DNA from 2 places in the Aceticella sp. 75b-Ac genome. Region 2 is predicted to be linked to the other one. Evidence: riboswitches for the same ligand, from Rfam matches in the RefSeq annotation. Region 2 holds a riboswitch; the other holds the start of a gene.

Region 1 (10,397 bases), 250 kb from region 2:
CATTGCTATCTCCTCTAACAACACCATTATCTCGGGTCTTAACATCAACAGCGCTTATTGAACTATCCATATCTATTATGGATAAAACTTTAGACCAGTTTGTTCCGACATCGGTAATCGTACCCACAAGATTACCCTTTTCATCTAAAACTGTCATCTTGGGTTTGATTCCTTGATTTGACCCGATATCGACATTAAAAGTATCAAACCAGTTGCCCGGATTCTTGCTTATTATATTTGCCGGTTTAATAACAAGATCCGTATTTTTATCTTTAAAATTTAAAATATCCCTCAATCTGTTATTTTCATTAATAAGCTCCTGCATTCGTATATTTTCTCTTTTTATCTTTTCAACTTCCTTTTCCAACAAGGCATTTTTCTCTCTTAACGTCCCTATTTGTTTAATAGATGTAAAAAAATTGCTTATATAATTTTCTGCTGAATAAAAAACCTTTTGCACCGGTGAAAAAATACTGCCCACAGCAGACTCGACTATTGTAACATTTCTCCCACTTCCATAGGTGTTAGCCATGGCATAAATAAGTGCCACAGCTATTACAACAACCATAATAAACTGTTTGTTTTTAAAAAATCTCGGCACCCTACCACTCCTTTCGGCTTAATCTGCTTGTTGAGGTTAAAACCCTGTTGAAAAGTGAACTTTCTTCAAGAATTTTACCTGTTCCTAAGGCTACACAGTTTAAAGGCTGGTCAGCTATTTGTACAGGCATACCTGTTTCCTGTCTTATAAGCTTATCTATACCGCTTAATAATGCTCCACCACCTGTAAGCATAATACCTCTATCCATTATATCAGCAGAAAGCTCTGGAGGAGTTTTCTCAAGAGTCATTTTTATAGCCTCAATTATGCTTGAAACAGGGTCCTTTAAGGCTTCTAATATCTCTGTTGAGGTAATCTTCAATGTTTTAGGAAGTCCAGACACTAAATCTCTCCCCCTTATATCCATCGTTTCCTCCTTTTGTTTCGGAAAAGCAGAACCAATCTGAATCTTTACTTCTTCGGCAGTTCTCTCGCCGATCATAAGATTATATTCTCTCTTAATATAAGTAATGATGGCTTCATCCATCTCATCACCGCCAATCCTCAAAGACTTGCTTGTAACAATACCGCCGAGGGAAATAATTGCAACATCCGTTGTTCCTCCGCCTATATCTACAACCATACTCCCTGTAGGTTCTTCAACAGGAAGCCCTGCACCAATTGCCGCCGCCATAGGTTCTTCAACAGTATGCGCCTCTTTTGCACCTGCTTGCAATGAAGCTTCAATAACAGCCCTCTTTTCAACCTCTGTTACACCTGATGGAATACCAATAATAACCCTTGGTTTAAATAAGCCTTTCCTTGGATTAACCTTTCCTATGAAATGATCCAGCATCATTTTTGTTATGTCAAAATCTGCAATAACTCCATCTCTCATTGGTCTTATTGCAACTATATTGCCGGGTGTCCTGCCAACCATCTTCTTTGCTTCTGCACCAACCGCAAGAACCGTATGAGTATCGTTTTTTATTGCAACTACCGATGGCTCACTCAATACAATCCCCTTACCCTGTACATAAACCAATGTTGTTGCGGTTCCTAAATCTATTCCTATATCCTTAGAAAATCTCTTCATTTATATTAAACCCCTTCCTTAATTTTCAAAATTATAATAACCTTTTTCCTTCAAACTAATACCTATGCCGTCACCAATAATAATATGATCTAAAACCTTAATTCCTAAAATATTCCCACTTTGTGTAATTCTTTTTGATACTTCTATATCTTCATTGCTTGGAGATGGATCACCGCTTGGATGATTGTGAACCAAAATAACTGATGATGCAGTTCTCTCGATTGCAGCCTTAAACACTTCTCTCGGATGCACAATAGACGAATTAAGACTGCCTATTGAAATAGTATCCACTGCAATGATTTTATTCTTCACATTTAACATAACCACCTTGAAGTATTCTTTTTTTAAATAACGCATTTCATCCATCATTAAGCCAATAATGTCATCAGGTTTTCTTATAGCTATGCTTTCATTATATCCTGAAAGTGCTATCCGCCTTCCTAATTCTAACGCCGCCTTTAATTTTGCTGCCTTAGCCTTACCTATACCTTTTGTTTCGGAAAGTCTCTCTACGCCGGTATCGATTATATATTTTAGTCCTCTGCCTTCTCCGATTAATCTTTGAGACAATAATATTGCACTTTCATCTTTATTGCCCGTACCTATAATTATAGCTATGAGTTCAGCATTTGACAATACACCAGATCCGTATTTAATAAGCCTTTCTCTTGGTCTATCATCTTCAGGCAAATCTTTTATGGTTATACCTGAATCCTCTCTCAATTCTTTCCCTCCTTAAAGCAGTTCTATACCAAAGTTCTTTGACATCATATCTGACAGTTTTGATAACGGAAGTCCAACAACATTAAAATAGTCACCATTTATCTTGCTTACAATCAAGGAACCGTAGCCCTGAATTGCATATGAACCGGCCTTATCAAAGCACTCGCCTGTTTTTACATATCGCCAGATAATATCATCATTAAGTTCTTTTATATATACATATGTTACTTCATAATCAGATATCAATTTTAAATCACTTGAACTGACCAATGATATGCCTGTATAAACCGAATGACATTTACCGCTTAGTCTTTTAAGCATTTTATATGCCTCAAATTTATCTTTGGGCTTCCCAAGGATATTACCATTTATTTCAACAGCAGTATCTGCTGCAATTATCAAAGCATCATCCTTAAGACTTTCAGCAACACTTAAAGCCTTCTGTTTTGAAAGGTTCATCACCAATAAAGATGGCTCGGTTTCTTCAGAAATTTCCTCTATATTACTTGAAACAATTTCAAAGTCAAGTCCTATCCCTTTCAATAATTCTCTTCTTCTTGGGGAATTTGACGCAAGAATAATTCTCAATCTGATGTTCATTCCTTTCGTTTTCTAAAAAAACAATTTCACACCGCTTACATTTTATAATAAGCATACAAAGCTACAATTATTCCAGCAACAGTGCCAACATTTATTTTAAATGATAGCATAAAAGAAAGTTTTATTACATTTAAATTCAGCATCATAGGACTGCTCATACCTATTACCTGTTGAAAAGACAGCTGTTTCACAAAATTGCCCAAGTAATCGCCAATGAATCCACCAAAAATTAGCCCTATCATCAGCAAAAAAAACAGTGTCCAAGGACCTTTACTTCTCTTCATTTTTCCACTCCTTTAAATATATTTTATCACTTTTCTTTTGTATTTTAAACTTAATTCTTAATAAATTATATCATATTTTATATATTTTTTGATACAAAAATATTTATGTATTAAATGGAATATCTCTATCTGTTATATCTAATAGAATTAACTATATTATTATATTTTCCTATTGCATTCCATAAGGCTTTTTGAGATATCCCATAAGCATTTCCATCATTTAAATCAATCGAAAACATAACCTTTTTTAAATCCTCAAGCATATTATTTTCTATTGATTCCAAGCCGTCTATTATCTTATCAGTATTGTTATTATTGTTTTGCTTCTTAATTGCCTTCAAAGATTTTTCAATATTTGTTTCCAATGTGTTTATTCCGCTTTTGTCAGGATTTCCTATTGCTATCTTATATGATATTGCCGATAATGCCTCGAGGTTACAATTAAAATCATATAAATATTTTTTCAAATTTGAAATATCTTGCTTTTGTCCCTTCTCATAGTCTATTTTATATAAAGGACCCTTAATCAGAGATAAACTGCATTTTATTCCGCTTTCATCTAATCTTTTTGCGATATCACCAGCATTTTCCTCATTTAAAAAATTCCCTGCAAACACAATGTATTTATCACCGGTTTTATTAACATCCGCATACATGCCATTCATCGCAATAAGACTCAAATTATACCTTGCATCATTTTCATCCTTGTATTCTCCCGTCTTTAACTGATAAAAGTTTAAAGCAGGCAATTCTAAAGTGTATTTATCAGAATAAAGATTTCCGCTCATTTTGACTATATATGGTCTTATAAAATATTGTGTCAAAAGAAATCCTATTAAAATTGATGCAACAGGTATTAAAACTACAATTGCAATAATTTTGAAATTATTTTTTTTATTTTTTCCCTCTGCCTTTGTTTTCACTATCATCACCCATAGTTATATTCTACATAAATATTTAAAATCCTTTTTTATTTTAAATATAGGACAAATTTCCTATTTTAAAATAATTAGCAGGAAAAACAAATTTTATGTCGAATATATATGATGAGGTGGTAATCACATGGATTATATTAATAATTTAATCATAAGCAAATTAAATGAGATACAGTCACGACTTCCTGTCTCAATAAATTTAATAAGCAAAAACAGCAATATTTCTTTTAAAGAAGTCCTTGATGAATTGTATCCGGAGAAGTCCATAAGTACAAATGATATTAATCATACGTCAAAGGCGGATAACAATAGAAATACAGCTATAAAAAATAAATCCGCCTTAATGGAAGAAATAAATAAATATGTCATTCAAGCCTCCCAAAAATATGGAGTCGATTCTAATCTGATAAATGCCATTATAAAAGCAGAATCAGATTATAATCCAAATTCTGTTTCTAAAGCCGGTGCTGTAGGTCTTATGCAGCTTATGCCTTCTACTGCTGATTTTCTAAGTATAAATAATCCATTTGATATAGAACAAAATATTGATGGTGGTGTTAGATATTTGAAAACCCTAATAACTAAATACAATGACCTGCCAAAGGCTATTGCAGCATACAATGCCGGTCCTGCCGCTGTAGACAAATATAATGGAATTCCCCCATATAATGAGACAATTGACTATGTTGGCAAAATCCTAAATGCCTTAAATATACAAAGATAAGAAGACTTTGAGGAAAAAATCCTTTAATCAAAGCCTTCTTAATTTAATCATCTATTTTTTGCACTTTTATATCTTTGCTGTGAATTCAATATCTTTTTTCTTATCCTTATATTCTTCGGGGTGACTTCCACCAATTCATCATTTTCTATAAATTCTAAAGCCTCTTCAAGTGATAATTCACTTGCCGTAGAAAGCCTTAAAGCCTCATCTGAGGTTGCTGAACGCATATTTGTCACATGCTTCTTCTTGCAGACATTGACATCTATATCTTCATTTCTTGCATTTTCACCAACTACCATACCTTCATATACTTTTGTGCCAGGTCCTACAAAAAGTCTGCCTCTGCTCTCAGCATTATACAGACCATAGGTTGTAGTTATACCTGATTCAAATGCAACAAGTGAGCCTTTAAGCCGTATAGGTATTTCACCTTTATATGGTTCATATCCATATAATATAGATGTCATAATACCATTTCCTTTAGTATCTGTTAAAAATTCCGACCTATATCCAATAAGCCCCCTTGTAGGTATTTTGAATTTTAACCTTAAGGTTCCCGGTTTTAATGTGTGCATATCCATTAATTCTGCTTTCCTCGAGCCAAGCTTCTCCATAACAATACCCATAAAATCTTCTGGAACATCTATTGTTAAAAGTTCAATAGGCTCATTTTTCACTCCATTAATTTCCTTCATTATTACGGATGGTTTTGAAACCTGCAGTTCGTATCCTTCTCTCCTCATCGTTTCAATCAATATTGACAAATGTAGTTCTCCGCGTCCGGATACCTTAAATGCTTCTGTTGTTTCGGTTTCCTCAACTTTAAGTGCAACATTTGTTTCAAGTTCTTTCATCAGCCTATCTCTTATATGCCTTGATGTAATATATTTCCCATCTTCACCTGCAAAAGGACTTGTATTAACCCCAAAAGTCATAGATATCGTTGGTTCTTCTATATGGACAAAATCAAGCGGTTCAGGATTTTCTATATCTGCAATTGTTTCGCCAATCTCAATATCGCTAATACCGGAAACTGCAACTATATCACCAAGTAAAGCCTCATTTACCTCTACCCTTTTCAAACCTTCATACTGATAAAGACTGCTTATCCTTACATTCTGAACAGTTCCATCTCTCTTACAAATTGCAGCAGTTTCACCGGCTTTGATATGCCCTCTTATGACTTTACCTATTGCAATCCTGCCAATATAATCATCATAATCAAGGGTCGTTACTATAAGCTGTAACGGTCCATTTAATTCACCTTTTGGAGCAGGGATTTCCTTAAGTATCGTATCAAAAAGTGGTCTTAAATCAGAAGACGTATCCTCCAATTTCAATTTTGCTATTCCTTCTCTTGCAGAGGCATATACAACCGGGAATTCAATTTGCTCATCATCTGCCCCAAGTTCAATAAACAAATCCAATACCTCGTCAATTACCTCATCAGGTCTTGCATCAGGTCTATCAATTTTATTTATTACCACAACCGGCTTTAGATTTAATTCAAGTGCTTTACTTAGTACAAATCTCGTCTGAGGCATCGGTCCTTCATATGCATCAACAAGCAACAAAACCCCATCCGCCATTTTCAATACCCTTTCAACTTCACCGCCAAAATCTGCATGCCCCGGTGTATCTACAATATTTATTTTAACACCTTTATATTTAATTGCGGTATTCTTTGAAAGTATAGTAATACCTCTTTCCCTTTCAAGTTCGTTTGAGTCCATTACCCTTTCTTCGACCTTCTCATTCTGCCTGAATATACCGCTCTGTTTAAGCATTCCATCAAGTAAAGTAGTTTTTCCATGATCTACATGTGCAATTATCGCCACATTGCGTATTTCTTCTCTTATTGAAACCATAAATTTTTTATCTCCTTCCGCACAGGACATTCCTGTATACAACATATAATAATATATTAATCTAATAAAATAGTCAACAAACAAATAGGATTAAAAAAAGTGCCAAATGGCACTTTTTTTAATCCTATTTGTTATTTAACCCTTCTTGCAGCAGCAAAGTTTTTATAATAATAACCGGAATCAATACGGCTAATCATTACCTTCCCTCTGCCTGAAGAACTATGTATAAATTCTCCATCGCCTATGTATATCCCTGCATGATTTATTGTATAACTTCCTAAAGTGCGGAAAAATACAAGGTCACCTGGAGCAAGGTTATTAAAATCGACCATTGTACCTACTGTTGCTTGTTCATCAGCAGTTCTTGGTATTACAATACCAAATTGCCCAAAAACATATTGTGTAAAACCGGAACAATCAAAACCATTGGGAGATGAACCTCCATAAACATACCTTGTCCCTAAAAACTGTTTGCTGTATTCTATAAGTCTTGTAGAAAAACTTCTGTCAATATTCCCTCTCGATGAATTGCCACCTGATGATTTCAATGAAAGATATTTCCCAAAAATCCATCCTTCACTGCCATTTGAAAGCCTGATATGGTACCATCCGTTATCCTGTCCTAAGACGGTTACTGTATCATACCAGTTTAATTGTGTTATAACTTCATATGATGTACTATTGCCTGTCCTTATGTTCACGTAATTGCCTGTTACTATTCCACTGCCAAGTTCCCCGGCATATACATATGTGAGCATTGAACCTCCGATAAGTGTCATGCCAAAGACTGATACTCCAAATATCAATTTCCCAATCTTCTTATTCACTGCAAAATCTCCTTCCTTTTTTGCCTCCGAAGTTAGTTGACGGGTGCGGGATTAGAAGGCATCCCTACTGCAAAAGCAGATTAACCCCTTAAGTGTTTCCTCCGTACCTGTATGGATTCGGCAAGATTGCAAATTTGTACAAGCTTTACTATTTTATTATATCAAAGATTATTTTATAAGTCAATCTGACGTACTCCCCGGATAGTGTCAAGATACTGTAGGATATTTTTTTTAAAGACAACCCCTGAAATTGCTTAAATCAAGGTTTCCATGCATTATGTGTTTTTTATATCACTTTTTCATATTTTATTGCTTTTAAAATTCTATATATTGGTGTTACTTTGCCCATATCCAACACTGTAATATTGTTTATTTGTTCTTTTGTATACGTTTTAGCTCTCTTTACTGCCTCTTTTATTTGCTTCTTTGTTAATTTATAACCTTCATTGTTGTTTTTGCGCTTTTTACGCCATTCTACTTCTCTTAAATTGCCTCCATTTTTCTTAAATACTCTTAATTTTGCCATTAGCTTTAATCCTTCTCTACTCCATCCTAATGGATTCCTGCTTAACCTGTCTGAAAATACATGACTTATATGCCCTTCTGCACTGCACCCTATTACATCCTCATCTTCTTTGTATATTTTTATCCCTTCCCAGTTGTTTAATATGTACTTCTTTACTTCTCTTATTTTCTTCTTCTCTTGCTCTGTTTGTGCTATTTTTGATAGTTCATTAAATGCCTCTTTTAATTCTTTTTCATTCCCTTCATTTATTGCTCTCCATATCCTATCTCTATATCTTGCTTCTCTTGATGTTGCTGTGAGTATGTATTTGTTTAAATGATACCTGTCTAGGAGTCCACTCGAAATCATCAATCACAAATTAACAAATATGTTATTGAAAACCATATAATTTACAATAAAAAATACTCCTGAACACATATGAAATAAGCACTTAAGAGCTATTTTTATGATATAATATAAATAATATAATAAGAAAAATGTGGTGATAAAAATGTTAGGAAAAGCAGACAGACAAATGTCATTTTCAGATTATTGGTTACTTGGAAAAATTTCTGAAGATAGTTATTATCATAGATTAAGAACATGGGTATTTAATAATCTTAATGAAGAAATGTTTCAGCCACTTTTCTCATACTATGGCAGAGAATCCATATCTCCGGTATATACATTTACAGCGATGCTGATACAATTTGAAAAAGGATATTCTGATCGTGAAATGGAAGAAGAATCACGATTCGATGACAGAATTAAATATGCATTAACCGCACCACGGGATTTTGATGGAATAGATGCAGTAACATTATGTGATCATAGAAAAAGACTGTTTAACAGCGAAATAGGAAAAGAAATATTCATTAAAACAATTAGTCAGGCAAAAGAAGTAGGACTGTTTGATAAAGACAACTTACACATAATAGATTCATTCATGATTTGGGGTTCCTGTGCCAGACAAGATACTTACACTATGATATACCAAGGGATAAAGATGGTTCTCCGTTTCATGAAGTTTTACGAAATGGAAGATGAATCGAAAAAAATACTGAAAAGAACAGATTATAAAGAAAATATCAAAAAACCCAAAATAGCATGGGAAAACGAAAAAGAAAAAGCAAAATTACTCGAAGAACTTGTTAAAGATGCACTATCACTCGTAGAAAATATAAAAACAAAAAAAGATATAAAAGATGATTTAAAAAAAGCAATTGAATTATTAGAAAGAGTAGCATTACAAGATGTTGAAATAACAAACGACGGGCATGTAAAAATGATAAAAGGAACAGCAAAAGACAGAATAATATCAGTAGTAGATGATGAAATGCGCCATGGAAGAAAGACCTCATCGAAATTATCAGATGGATACAAAGCTGAAATTATAACAGGAGGAGAAAAAGGCTCAGTAGTAGTAGGAATAGAAGTTGATGGAGCAAATATAGCAGATGGAGAACATATGAGTGATCTTATAGAACAAAGCCGAAGAAACGGCGTTGATATAGATAAACTGTATGGAGATTGTGCATATAGTGACTTTGAAGAAATAGAAAAAAGGAAAGAAGAAGGAACAGATTTTTGCATTAGAGTGCCGGAAGCAACAAATCCAAGTGGAGGATTTTCAAAAGAAGAATTCAAAATTGATTTAGAAAAAGGAACAGTAGAATGTCCCAATGGACATATAAAACAATTTGATACTGAAAAAACACAAAAACATGAGCAAGTTACAGTGAAATTTAGAGCAGAAGAGTGTAATGATTGTCCGCTAAAAGACCAATGTACAAAATCAAAAAAAGGGAGAACAATAAATATACATCCGTATGAAAAAGAAATACAAGAACAAAGGGAATATCAAAAAACAGATGAATTTAAAGAAGACTATGCAAAAAGACCGAATGTAGAAAGAAACATATCAGAACTTACCAGGCATGGCGGACGTAAAGGAAGGTATAGAGGAAAATTAAAAATAAGATGGCAAATGATAATGGTAGCAATAAACAATAATATCAAAATAATAACGAAACATATTTCTAAAATTTGTAATAGACAAATTAAGAAGGTGGAAGTCTGCCCAAAAACGGCTTAAAGAATGGTTAAGGATATTAAAAATAGCAATAACAGGTCAATAAAGCCATAATATACATATTAAAATCAATAACAAAATCATATATATTTCTTTGAATAGAGATTATTCTGATAATTTATGCGATGATAAAAATTCTTAACCGGCAGATAAGTTATTTTCGAGTGGACTCCTAGGAGTCCACTCGAAATCATCAATCACA
Region 2 (10,397 bases):
GCCTTGCCGAAGCAATAACCTCGGTCACGCACAATCATGAGGAAGGTATCAAAGGCGCGGAAGCAGTTTCGGTCGCTGTTTACATGGCGCGCCGAGGCTTCCTGAAAAGCGAAATCCGGGACAGAATCTCAAAAGACTACTATCCACTTGATTTTACGATTGATGAGATACGCCCGACTTACCAATTCAATGAGAAATGTCAGGAAACCGTGCCGCAGGCAATTGAGGCTTTCCTTGAATCAAAGTCGTTCGAGGACGCTATTCGCATAGCAATATCACTTGGCGGCGACAGCGACACAATAGCCGCAATAACGGGAGCAATTGCCGAAGCGTATTACGGTGTGCCGGATGGTATCCGGGATAAAGCTTTGAGCTATTTGGACGATGAGCTCCGGGCAATCTATGACGAATGGGAAGCGTTTATCGGCAAGGACGTCTCTCGCTTCAATTTGCTGACAAAATATATCGGAAGGCTATCTCCGACAGTATCAACCGTTGGCGATTATATGCATGAACCGCCGTATGAAACGCTATTTCATGAATTCTATGATGAATTTATGCATTTTATCGAGGCAAACTATCCGCAATACTGTGAGGACGGAGTTTTTTACACTTCCATCCTGCGGGATAAAAACTTCAGTGAAGCCGAAGTAGCCGAAGGAAATGTTGATGCTCTTGATGCGCTTACCGTGCTGGCAATCATCCATAGAGAGCTCATTTCCGGATGTCACTGGAACTACAACGAGATTGACTCATTCAAAGAAGCGAAATTCGTCAAATGGCTGAAACGCCTTAAGGACATTGACTGGCAGGAGACGCCTAAAAAACTCTCTGAAGTTTACTTTGAAATAGGCGGATACGGCGGCTATGATATTTACCATCTTTTGTTTACAGATAAAAGAGCATTTCTCTTTTCCGGAAAGTTTCTGCCGGAGGCGCAATCACAGAAGAGATATTCCGTTCGGGAGACAGAGCAGCTTATTGCCGATTGGAACAGCATCCATACGGAATATTGGAAGTCAGAATATCCGCAAGAGGGCGATATGATAATTTGTGACGGTACACAGTGGTCGCTGTTTGTGCGCTATGAGGGCTCTCGCGGGTTGATGTATGGCGGTGACAATACTTATCCGGAGAACTGGGAGGCACTCCTCGCCTTGTTCGGAATAGAGTACGACGATGAAGATGATGACTATGACGATGGTGAAAAGCCTGGACGTAAGCCGGGCGAAGTCATTTATTGCAATGTTTCGTTCAGCGAGGACGGCAGTACATACTACTACCAAACTGAAGACGAAAGTATTAAGGTTGGTGATCGAGTGATTGTGCCGGTTGGCTCAGATTACGCTGAGCGGATCGCTATCGTTGAAGGAATCGAATACTTTGAACCGACTAAAGTTCCGTTTCCTTTAGATAAGATAAAATACATCATAGGAAAACGACCTGATAAGGAAGACCGTACGCTATAGCAGCTTTTTATTTTGCCCATGTCGACTTGTTCCCGAGAACGGATAGAAGCTGTAATGATATAGTGGACATATTTCCACGAACGGAAAATGCCCATAAAAACCACTATCGACATATTCCCGAGAACGGACAAATAGAAAAACACAGACCAGACATCAAGATGAGCCTATCGTGCCACATCGAGTGTGTAGTAGTGTGTAGTATTGATGTCAAGGGTAGAGAAATAGCGTAGATAAATAGTAGTCCACTCTTAGTGTTGCTTTATCATAATCTTGCGGTAGAATATAAACAAAAGGTCGTAGGATGTAATATTCTTGACTAAACTAAGAAGATATTTGGAAGTAGGAGCATCATAATTTGTAACTTTGGCAACAATTACACTAAGGGTGGGCTACTTGATACTACTAATAGAAATACTAAAGTTGAAACAATGATAGAAATTCTTTTATGTTTATTGCTTTATCTTGTGTTTTGTAATAAACTTAAGGTGCATATTTTAATTTGCAAGGAATACAAATGATTAATAAAAATGTATGAATAGGAGGAAAAAATATGGGATGGATAATTTTAATTGGAATTCTTGTTATTGTAGTTCTGTGGTACGTTTTAACTTATAACAACTTTGTAAATTTAAGGAACAGAGCAGAGAATGGATGGGCACAGATTGATGTACAGCTTAAAAGAAGATATGACCTTATACCTAATCTTGTAAATACGGTAAAAGGTTATGCTGCACATGAAAAAGAAATTTTTGAAAAACTTGCTGATTTAAGAGCAAAGGCTATGGGAGCACAATCAGTTAAAGATATTGGGGAAACAAATAATCAAATTACAGAAGCTCTTAAAACGGTTTTTGCTGTTGCAGAAAATTATCCGGATTTAAAGGCAAATCAAAACTTTTTAAGCCTTCAAGAGGAATTAACTAATACAGAAAATAAGATAGCTTTTGCAAGGCAGTTTTACAATGATGTTGTTATGCAGTATAATGCTGCACAACAAAGAATACCTGCATCTATCGTTGCAAATATGATGGGATTAACACAAAAAGAATATTATCCGGTTGATGAAGGAGAAAGAGGTCCTGTTAATGTTCAATTTTGATGAATTTTAATGGACAGAGGTGTTGAGATATAATGGTGAAAAAAACCCTGTATGAATTACAAACAGAAAATGTAAGAAAAACCTATCTATTTTTAGTGCTTTTTTCCATGATACTTTTTGCAATAGGATATTTTTTCGTATGGTATTTTAACTGGGGGATATCTGGTATAGCTCTTTTAGCTGTTTTTATAATTATATATAACTGGGTATCTTACGAAAATTCAGATAAAATTGCTCTTACTTCTGTCAGAGCTGTTCCTGCAGACCCAAATCAATATCAGGTTTTAAATAATGTTGTAGAAGAGGTTGCACTTGCAGCAGGTATACCAAAGCCGAAGGTATATATAATGAATGAGCCTCAGCCAAATGCATTTGCAACAGGTAAGGATCCTCAGCATGCATCAGTGTGTGTTACGACAGGTTTACTCCAAATGATGAATAGGGAAGAGCTTCAAGGAGTAATAGCTCATGAGATATCTCATATCAGAAACAGGGATATATTACTTATGACAGTTGTGGCAATTGTTGCAGGGCTTATAATTTTATTGAGAGATGTAATGTTTCGCAGCATGTGGTTTGGATTAGGTGGAGAAGGAAGGAAAAGAGATAGAAATGATAATGGTGTTATGGTACTTGTTATTATAGGATTGATTCTTTCGATAGTGGCTCCTCTTATTGTTATGATTATTAGATCAGTTATTTCAAGGCAGAGGGAATATCTTGCAGATGCTACAGGAGCCTACATTGTGAGAGACCCCTATGGACTTGCTTCCGCTCTTGAAAAAATCGGAGGTTATTCCAAACCAATGAGGACTGCATCTAATGCCACAGCTCATATGTTTATATCAAACCCTTTTGGACATGTTGAAAAATTATTTGCAACACATCCTCCAATTGAGCAGAGAATAGAAAGATTAAAAAATCTTACAATGTAAAAAACAAAAGTATTTCAAATTATTTTTTTAATCACTAAGTGATTAGTTTAATTCATGATGGATAGACAAGAAAACCATCTCCATATTCTGTAAAGAGGTGAATAAGAATGATTAAATTTAAAGTCAAGACGGTTGTAACAGATAATACGGGAGAATTTTCGGTATTATTAGTTGACGAAGAAGAAAAAAAGACATTGCCCATAGCAATAGGAGCATTGGAAGCCCAAAATATTGCTATACCCATACAAGGGGTTAATCCTCCGCGCCCATTAACACATGATTTGCTAAAATCAGCTATAGAGGCTCTTGGAGGCAAGATTGAAGAAATAGTGATTACCGATTTAAAGGATAACACCTATTATGCTGAAATACACATAAAGCAAGACGGACGTCTTATTACATTAGATGCAAGACCCAGTGATGCAATAGCTCTTGCTGTGAGGTGCGATATGCCCATATATATCGATATAAAACTAACAGAATTTACTTATGATGTATCATAAAAATAGCCAAGCGATTTTGCTTGGCTATTCTGCTCTTTATAGATATCTTCTTGCACCGATATAATTTTCTCTGAACCACCCGCTGAAATCAGATATGCATGCTCTTTGGGCTGAAAAACTCATATGCATCAATTGATTATTGCCGAGATAAATCGCAACATGTGTTGGACTACCACCGGAGGTTGAAAAGAATAAAAGGTCACCAGGCTGTAAATTATTAAGGCTTACTGCTCTTCCGTTATAAAATTGATCCTCTGCAGTTCTGCCAATGTTATAACCTATTTGATTATAGACATATGATGTAAAGCCTGAACAATCAAAACCGGAAGGCGATGTGCCGCCGTATATGTAAGGTGTTCCCAGATACTGTTTTGCAATATCAACGATTTTATAATTTGAAATACGCCTGTATCCGCCTCTTGATGCAGTATTAAGTCTTTCTAATATAGACATTGTTTCAGGACCTACTATTCCGTCAACAGAAATATTGTATTTTTTCTGGAACTCAATTACGGCATTTTGAGTACACGGTCCGAAAACACCGTCTATACCACCGGTATCATACCCAAGATTTGTGAGTTCTTCTTGAAGTGAATATACTGCTTGTCCCTGTGAGCCATAAGACATTAGCTCCATAGCCATGGCAGTAGGCATTTGCAAAAGCATAAAAGCAATTACTGCCGCCGCAAATATTTTCTTCAATAGCACCAATCCTTTTTCTTTTAGCCTACGAGGTTAGTTGACGGGTTCGGTAAAGAGCAACCCTATCGTATAAAATACGAATTCACCCCAAAATAAATCCCCCGCTTATTAAAATTCGGCACATAAATATTTTACAATAAAAAATTAATAAATGCAAATTATTTCACAACAAATTTTGATTAATAACATAACAGTATTAAAATACATGTACAGCATAAGAAAAGAGGTTTTATGATATAATGATAAAAATATGCAAATTAAATCCATAAATAATGTTGATAAAAATTTTTTGAGGAGGTTTTTTAATGAAAATTACATTTTTAGGAGCAGCAAAAGAAGTTACAGGTTCATGCTATCTTGTAGAAACAGGTAATACAAGATTTCTTGTAGATTGCGGGATGTTTCAAGGGGGAGAAGTCGAAGAGGAGTTAAATTATCAGGAGTTTGGATTTGATATTAAAGATATAAATTTTATGCTTTTGACACATGCACATATTGACCACAGTGGAAGAATCCCTCTCTTATATAAAAGGGGATACAGAGAAAAGATTTATGCGACAAAAGGCACTGTAGATTTATGCAGGTATATGCTTCCGGACAGCGGATATATACAGCAGATGGAGAATGAATGGAAAAACAGAAAACGTAAAAGAGCAGGCAAACCTATGAGAATGCCCTTATATACATCAGATGATGCAAATGAATCTTTAAGTATATTTTATGGGATTGATTACGGTCAATTAATAAAACCATCTGACGATGTAAAGGTAATTTTTAATGATGCCGGTCATATGCTGGGCTCATCAATTCTTGAGGTTTATATTACTGAAAATGAGAAGGAGACAAAATTAGTTTTTTCAGGTGACCTCGGCAATAGAAACATACCTATTCTAAGGGATCCGTCAATAATCGAGAAAGCAGATTACGTAATATGTGAATCTACATATGGCAACAGGCTTCATGAGAATAACGAAGATAAAGCAAAAAAATTAATGGATATAATGATGAAAACAATTAAAAGGGGAGGAAATGTAATTATACCTTCTTTTGCAGTCGAAAGAACACAGGAACTGCTTTATGAAATACATAGAAACAGGGAACTTTACAAAGATGAAATAGAATTTATCAACAAAGTACCTGTATATGTGGACAGTCCGCTTGCCACATCTGTTACGACTGTTTTTAAAGAACATATTGAATATTTTGATACTGAGGCTCAGGAATATATAAAGAAAGGAGATTACCCTCTTGATTTTCCAAACCTGCATTTTACACGCAGTGTAGACGAATCAAAAAGTTTGAATGAAATTAAAACCCCTGTTGTAATAATATCTGCCAGTGGAATGTGCGAAGCCGGACGGATAAAACACCATTTAAAACATAATTTATGGAGACCTGAATCTACAATTTTATTCGTAGGATATCAAGCCAAGGGAACACTTGGGAGAAGATTGTTAGAAGGGGAAAAGAATGTCAAAATATTTGGCGAAGATATAAATGTAAAAGCTGAAATTGAATACATTGAAAGCTTTTCCGGTCATGCAGATCAAAAAGGGATCATGGATTGGTTATCTTCATTTAAAAAGGCTCCTGAAAAAATATTTATTGTTCATGGGGAAGATGAGGCTATGACAGTGTTGTCAGATAAAATCAATAAAGAGCTTAATATACCAACAATAATCCCATCACGATATGATACTTATGATTTCATCGGTGATGAATTAGTTGCTGTGGGTGTAGTAGGTATTGAACAATTAAAAAGAGAACTTGCAAATAAAATAGAAGAGATGGAATTAAGAAGTGATAAAGTGTTAACGAGGCTTAAAGAATTTAAAAACATAAAAAATGAGGGAAAGGCTATTCAATCTCTTATAAAGAATATAAATGTAATAAATGAAAGCCTGATGAGGCTTTATACAGAATTAAGAGAATGTAGTGATTGACTTATCCTTATTAAAAAGATACAATTAATATAAGAAATAAAATTCAATCAAGAACAATCTTAGGAGGAAATGTCAATAATGAATGAAAGGTATGAATTAAATAAAAACCTTGCACAAATGCTTAAAGGCGGAGTAATAATGGATGTTACAACACCGGAAGAGGCAATTATTGCTGAAAAAGCCGGGGCTGTTGCTGTTATGGCACTTGAAAGGGTTCCTGCTGATATCAGGGCAAGGGGAGGTGTTGCCAGGATGTCAGACCCCAAAATTGTTAAGGAAATAAAATCCTCTGTATCTATTCCGGTAATGGCAAAGGTAAGGATAGGTCATTTTGTAGAGGCACAGGTTTTAGAAGCACTGAAAATAGATTATATCGATGAAAGTGAGGTACTTACACCTGCTGATGAAATGTATCACATTGATAAATGGGCTTTTAAGATACCTTTTGTCTGTGGTGCAAGAAACTTAGGTGAAGCATTAAGAAGAATAGGTGAAGGTGCATCAATGATAAGAACAAAGGGCGAAGCCGGCACAGGCAATGTTGTTGAAGCAGTAAGACATATGAGGACAATAACTGCCGAGATAAAAAAACTTACGACATTGGGAAAAGAAGAACTTATGACAGCAGCAAAAGAACTGCAGGCACCTTTTGAGCTTGTAAAATATGTTGCGGAAAATGGGAAATTGTCGGTAGTAAATTTCGCCGCGGGAGGAATTGCAACACCTGCAGATGCAGCCCTTATGATGCAGCTTGGAGCAGAAGGTGTATTTGTAGGTTCAGGTATATTTAAATCAGAAAATCCGGAAAAACGTGCGGCTGCAATTGTAAAGGCTACAACATATTATGATAAGCCTGAAATCATTGCAGAAGTTTCGGAAGGTCTTGGAGAAGCTATGAACAGTATTGATATAAGACAGCTTGAGGAAAAAGACCTCTATGCGTCAAGGGGATGGTAATATTGCGTGTTGGTGTACTGTCCATACAGGGTTCTGTTAGGGAACATATCGAAAAATTAAAGCAAATCGAAGGTGTGGAACCAATAGAAACAAAGGACAAAGAAACATTGTTAAGTCTTGATGCACTTATAATACCAGGTGGAGAAAGTTCGGCAATAGGTAAAATGATAGAAGATTTTGATTTAAAAGATGCAATAATAGAACTTAATAACAGAGGTATACCTATATGGGGAACATGTGCAGGTATGATACTTATGGCAAAACATATTGTCAATGATGATAAGGTATATCTTGGTATAATGGATATTACGGTTAAGAGAAATGCCTATGGAAGTCAGCTTGACAGTTTCAAGGCAAAACTTATGATACCTGCTGTTTCGAACAATGAAATTGAAGCCGTTTTTATAAGGGCACCATATATAGAAGGTATTGGTGAGGATGTAAGAATCCTTGCGAAATACGATAATAAAATTGTTGCGGCACAACAGGCAAATCTTCTTGCAACATCATTTCATCCGGAACTTACTGATGATTTAAGCTTTTACAGATTTTTTTTGGGGATTAATTGATAATAGTCCCCAAAATAATTTTCACTATAATTCTGATTTATTTTCAAGAAAAATTTTTAATAAAATATCATAACAAAAGAAGGGATTTTTGAGAATCCTGTCGAATATTATAATTAAATTAAAAAGAGAAGGTGCTGTAAGCGTGGAAGAATGGTATGTCATTTTTACCAAAACAGGTGAAGAGGAAAAATTGGGCAAGATACTTGAAATATTTTTTTGTAAAAAGGAATTAAAGGTATTAATTCCAAGAAGGAAGATTATTGAAAGAAAAGAGAAGCAAAAAACAGAAAAAATCAAACTTTTATTTCCCGGTTATGTATTTATTAAAACAAAAATGTGTAATGAAGTATATCATAGGATAAATAATATATATAAGTTTGCTAAGCTGTTAAAAGAGGAATTAGAGCCTGCTGTAGTTAGAGAGGATGAAATGCGGATTATTTTATCACTTACAGGAAATTCTGATTTAATTGGATTTTCTAAAGGTATTGATGTTGGCGGCAGGATAAAAATAATAGATGGACCGTTAAAGGGCTATGAGGGTCTTATAGAAAAGATAGACAGGCGTAAAAACAGGGCAAAAATAAGGCTTAACATAATTGGGGATTGCAAGTTAATTGATGTTGGCATACATATTATTGATACCGATGATAATAAAATATTAAATGATGCTTCATAAATTCAATATATGAACCATTGTAAATTTTTCAAACTTTATTATAAATAAAGTTAAAATAATAAAACAGGAGGAGTTATGATGGCATTAAATCAAAATATGTTTAGAATGTATGACATCAGAGGGGTATGGCAGGAAGATTTAACCGAAGAAGCAGTAGAGCTTATTGCTAAAGCATTTGGCACATATATTCAAAATGAAAAAGGCATAAAAAATGTATTGATTGGCAGAGATAACAGAATATCCTCAAAACCAATAAGAAATATTATGATTAAAGGCCTTAATTCAACAGGCTGCAATGTTGTCGATGCCGGAGTATTATCAACCCCTGCTTTTTATTATTCTCGCATATTATATAATTTTGATGCAGGTATTATGATTACAGCAAGTCATAATCCTTCGCAATTTAATGGATTTAAAGTTGCTGTTGGTTCTTCTACTATATTCGGTGATGACCTTATGAAACTTTATCACATCGCAGAAGAAGGAAATTTCAAGCATGGGTCCGGGGATTTAAAATATGTTTATCCGGTGCATGATTATATAAATATGATAAAAGACAAGATAAAACTTGGAAGCAGGAAGCTTAAAGTAGTTGTAGATTGTGGAAATGGGACAGGTTCATATTTTTATCCTGATATTATATATGGACTCGGCTGTGATGTATATCCTATTTATTGTGAGTCAGATCCCACATTTCCTAACCATTTTCCGGATCCTGTTAAGACAGAAAATCTGCAGGACCTTATAAAAGAGGTTAAAAGGCTTAAGGCAGACCTTGGGGTAGCTTTTGATGGTGATGGCGATAGGATAGGTGTTGTTGATGAGAAAGGCAATATAATTTGGGGCGATATGTTGATGATTCTATATTGGAGAGAAATCATGAAAAAACATCCGGGTGCCGATGCAATTGTAGAAGTAAAATGCTCGCAGGCACTGCCGGAAGAAATCAAAAAGCTTGGAGGACATCCGATATTTTATAAAACGGGGCATTCTCTTATAAAAGCTAAAATGAAGGAGATTAATGCTGTTTTTACAGGAGAAATGTCAGGACATATGTTTTTTGCTGATGAATATTATGGTTATGATGATGCTGCATATGCGGCTGCAAGACTGTTAAGAATATTGTCAAATACAAACAAAACATTATCTGAGCTTTTTGCTGATGTTCCAAAGTATTCCTCTACACCAGAGTTAAGATTACATTGCGATGACGAAAAGAAATTTGATGTTGTCAAGGGTATAACAAAGTATTTCAGAGAAAGAGGTTACGACATTATAGATATAGATGGTGCAAGGGTTTTGTTTGATGGAGGCTGGGGGCTTGTCAGGGCTTCTAATACAGGACCGGAGCTTATAGTTAGATGTGAGGCTAAAACCGAAAAAAGACTTGAAGAAATAAAAACTGAAATGGCGGAGCTTTTAAACCAATTCGGTGTTAAACTTTAACAAGTATTAAGCTGAAATAAAAGATGGGGTGGGAATATTGAAAATTAAAAAAGCTATTATTCCGGCGGCAGGTCTTGGTACGAGGTTTTTACCCG

What was found. A riboswitch is a leader RNA that binds a small molecule or an ion and turns the genes downstream of it on or off. The one in region 2 is predicted to bind cyclic di-AMP.
Region 1: linked by a shared signal. The riboswitch ahead of AC0LWJ_RS06115 (C40 family peptidase) and the one ahead of AC0LWJ_RS04795 (C40 family peptidase) in region 2 are both predicted to bind cyclic di-AMP.

What each region holds. Positions count from the first base shown of each region.
Region 1 covers NZ_CM190971.1:1,144,301-1,154,697, forward strand. Annotated here, with positions in the region: gene mreC (rod shape-determining protein MreC) at 1-601, opposite strand, end outside; gene AC0LWJ_RS06080 (rod shape-determining protein) at 603-1,637, opposite strand; gene radC (RadC family protein) at 1,656-2,360, opposite strand; gene AC0LWJ_RS06090 (Maf family protein) at 2,373-2,948, opposite strand; gene AC0LWJ_RS06095 (DUF4321 domain-containing protein) at 2,996-3,244, opposite strand; gene AC0LWJ_RS06100 (SPOR domain-containing protein) at 3,370-4,173, opposite strand; gene AC0LWJ_RS06105 (lytic transglycosylase domain-containing protein) at 4,307-4,903, shown strand; gene typA (translational GTPase TypA) at 4,951-6,771, opposite strand; gene AC0LWJ_RS06115 (C40 family peptidase) at 6,903-7,598, opposite strand; cyclic di-AMP (ydaO/yuaA leader) riboswitch at 7,605-7,731, opposite strand; partial or broken gene AC0LWJ_RS06120 (UPF0236 family transposase-like protein) at 7,885-8,457, opposite strand; gene AC0LWJ_RS06125 (IS1182 family transposase) at 8,615-10,198, shown strand.
Region 2 covers NZ_CM190971.1:889,488-899,884, reverse strand. Annotated here, with positions in the region: gene AC0LWJ_RS04815 (ADP-ribosylglycohydrolase family protein) at 1-1,469, shown strand, start outside; gene AC0LWJ_RS04810 (LemA family protein) at 2,020-2,568, shown strand; gene htpX (zinc metalloprotease HtpX) at 2,601-3,503, shown strand; gene AC0LWJ_RS04800 (bifunctional nuclease family protein) at 3,611-4,006, shown strand; gene AC0LWJ_RS04795 (C40 family peptidase) at 4,043-4,708, opposite strand; cyclic di-AMP (ydaO/yuaA leader) riboswitch at 4,715-4,839, opposite strand; gene AC0LWJ_RS04790 (MBL fold metallo-hydrolase RNA specificity domain-containing protein) at 5,014-6,651, shown strand; gene pdxS (pyridoxal 5'-phosphate synthase lyase subunit PdxS) at 6,730-7,608, shown strand; gene pdxT (pyridoxal 5'-phosphate synthase glutaminase subunit PdxT) at 7,611-8,177, shown strand; gene loaP (antiterminator LoaP) at 8,320-8,856, shown strand; gene AC0LWJ_RS04770 (phosphomannomutase/phosphoglucomutase) at 8,935-10,302, shown strand; gene galU (UTP--glucose-1-phosphate uridylyltransferase GalU) at 10,340-10,397, shown strand, end outside.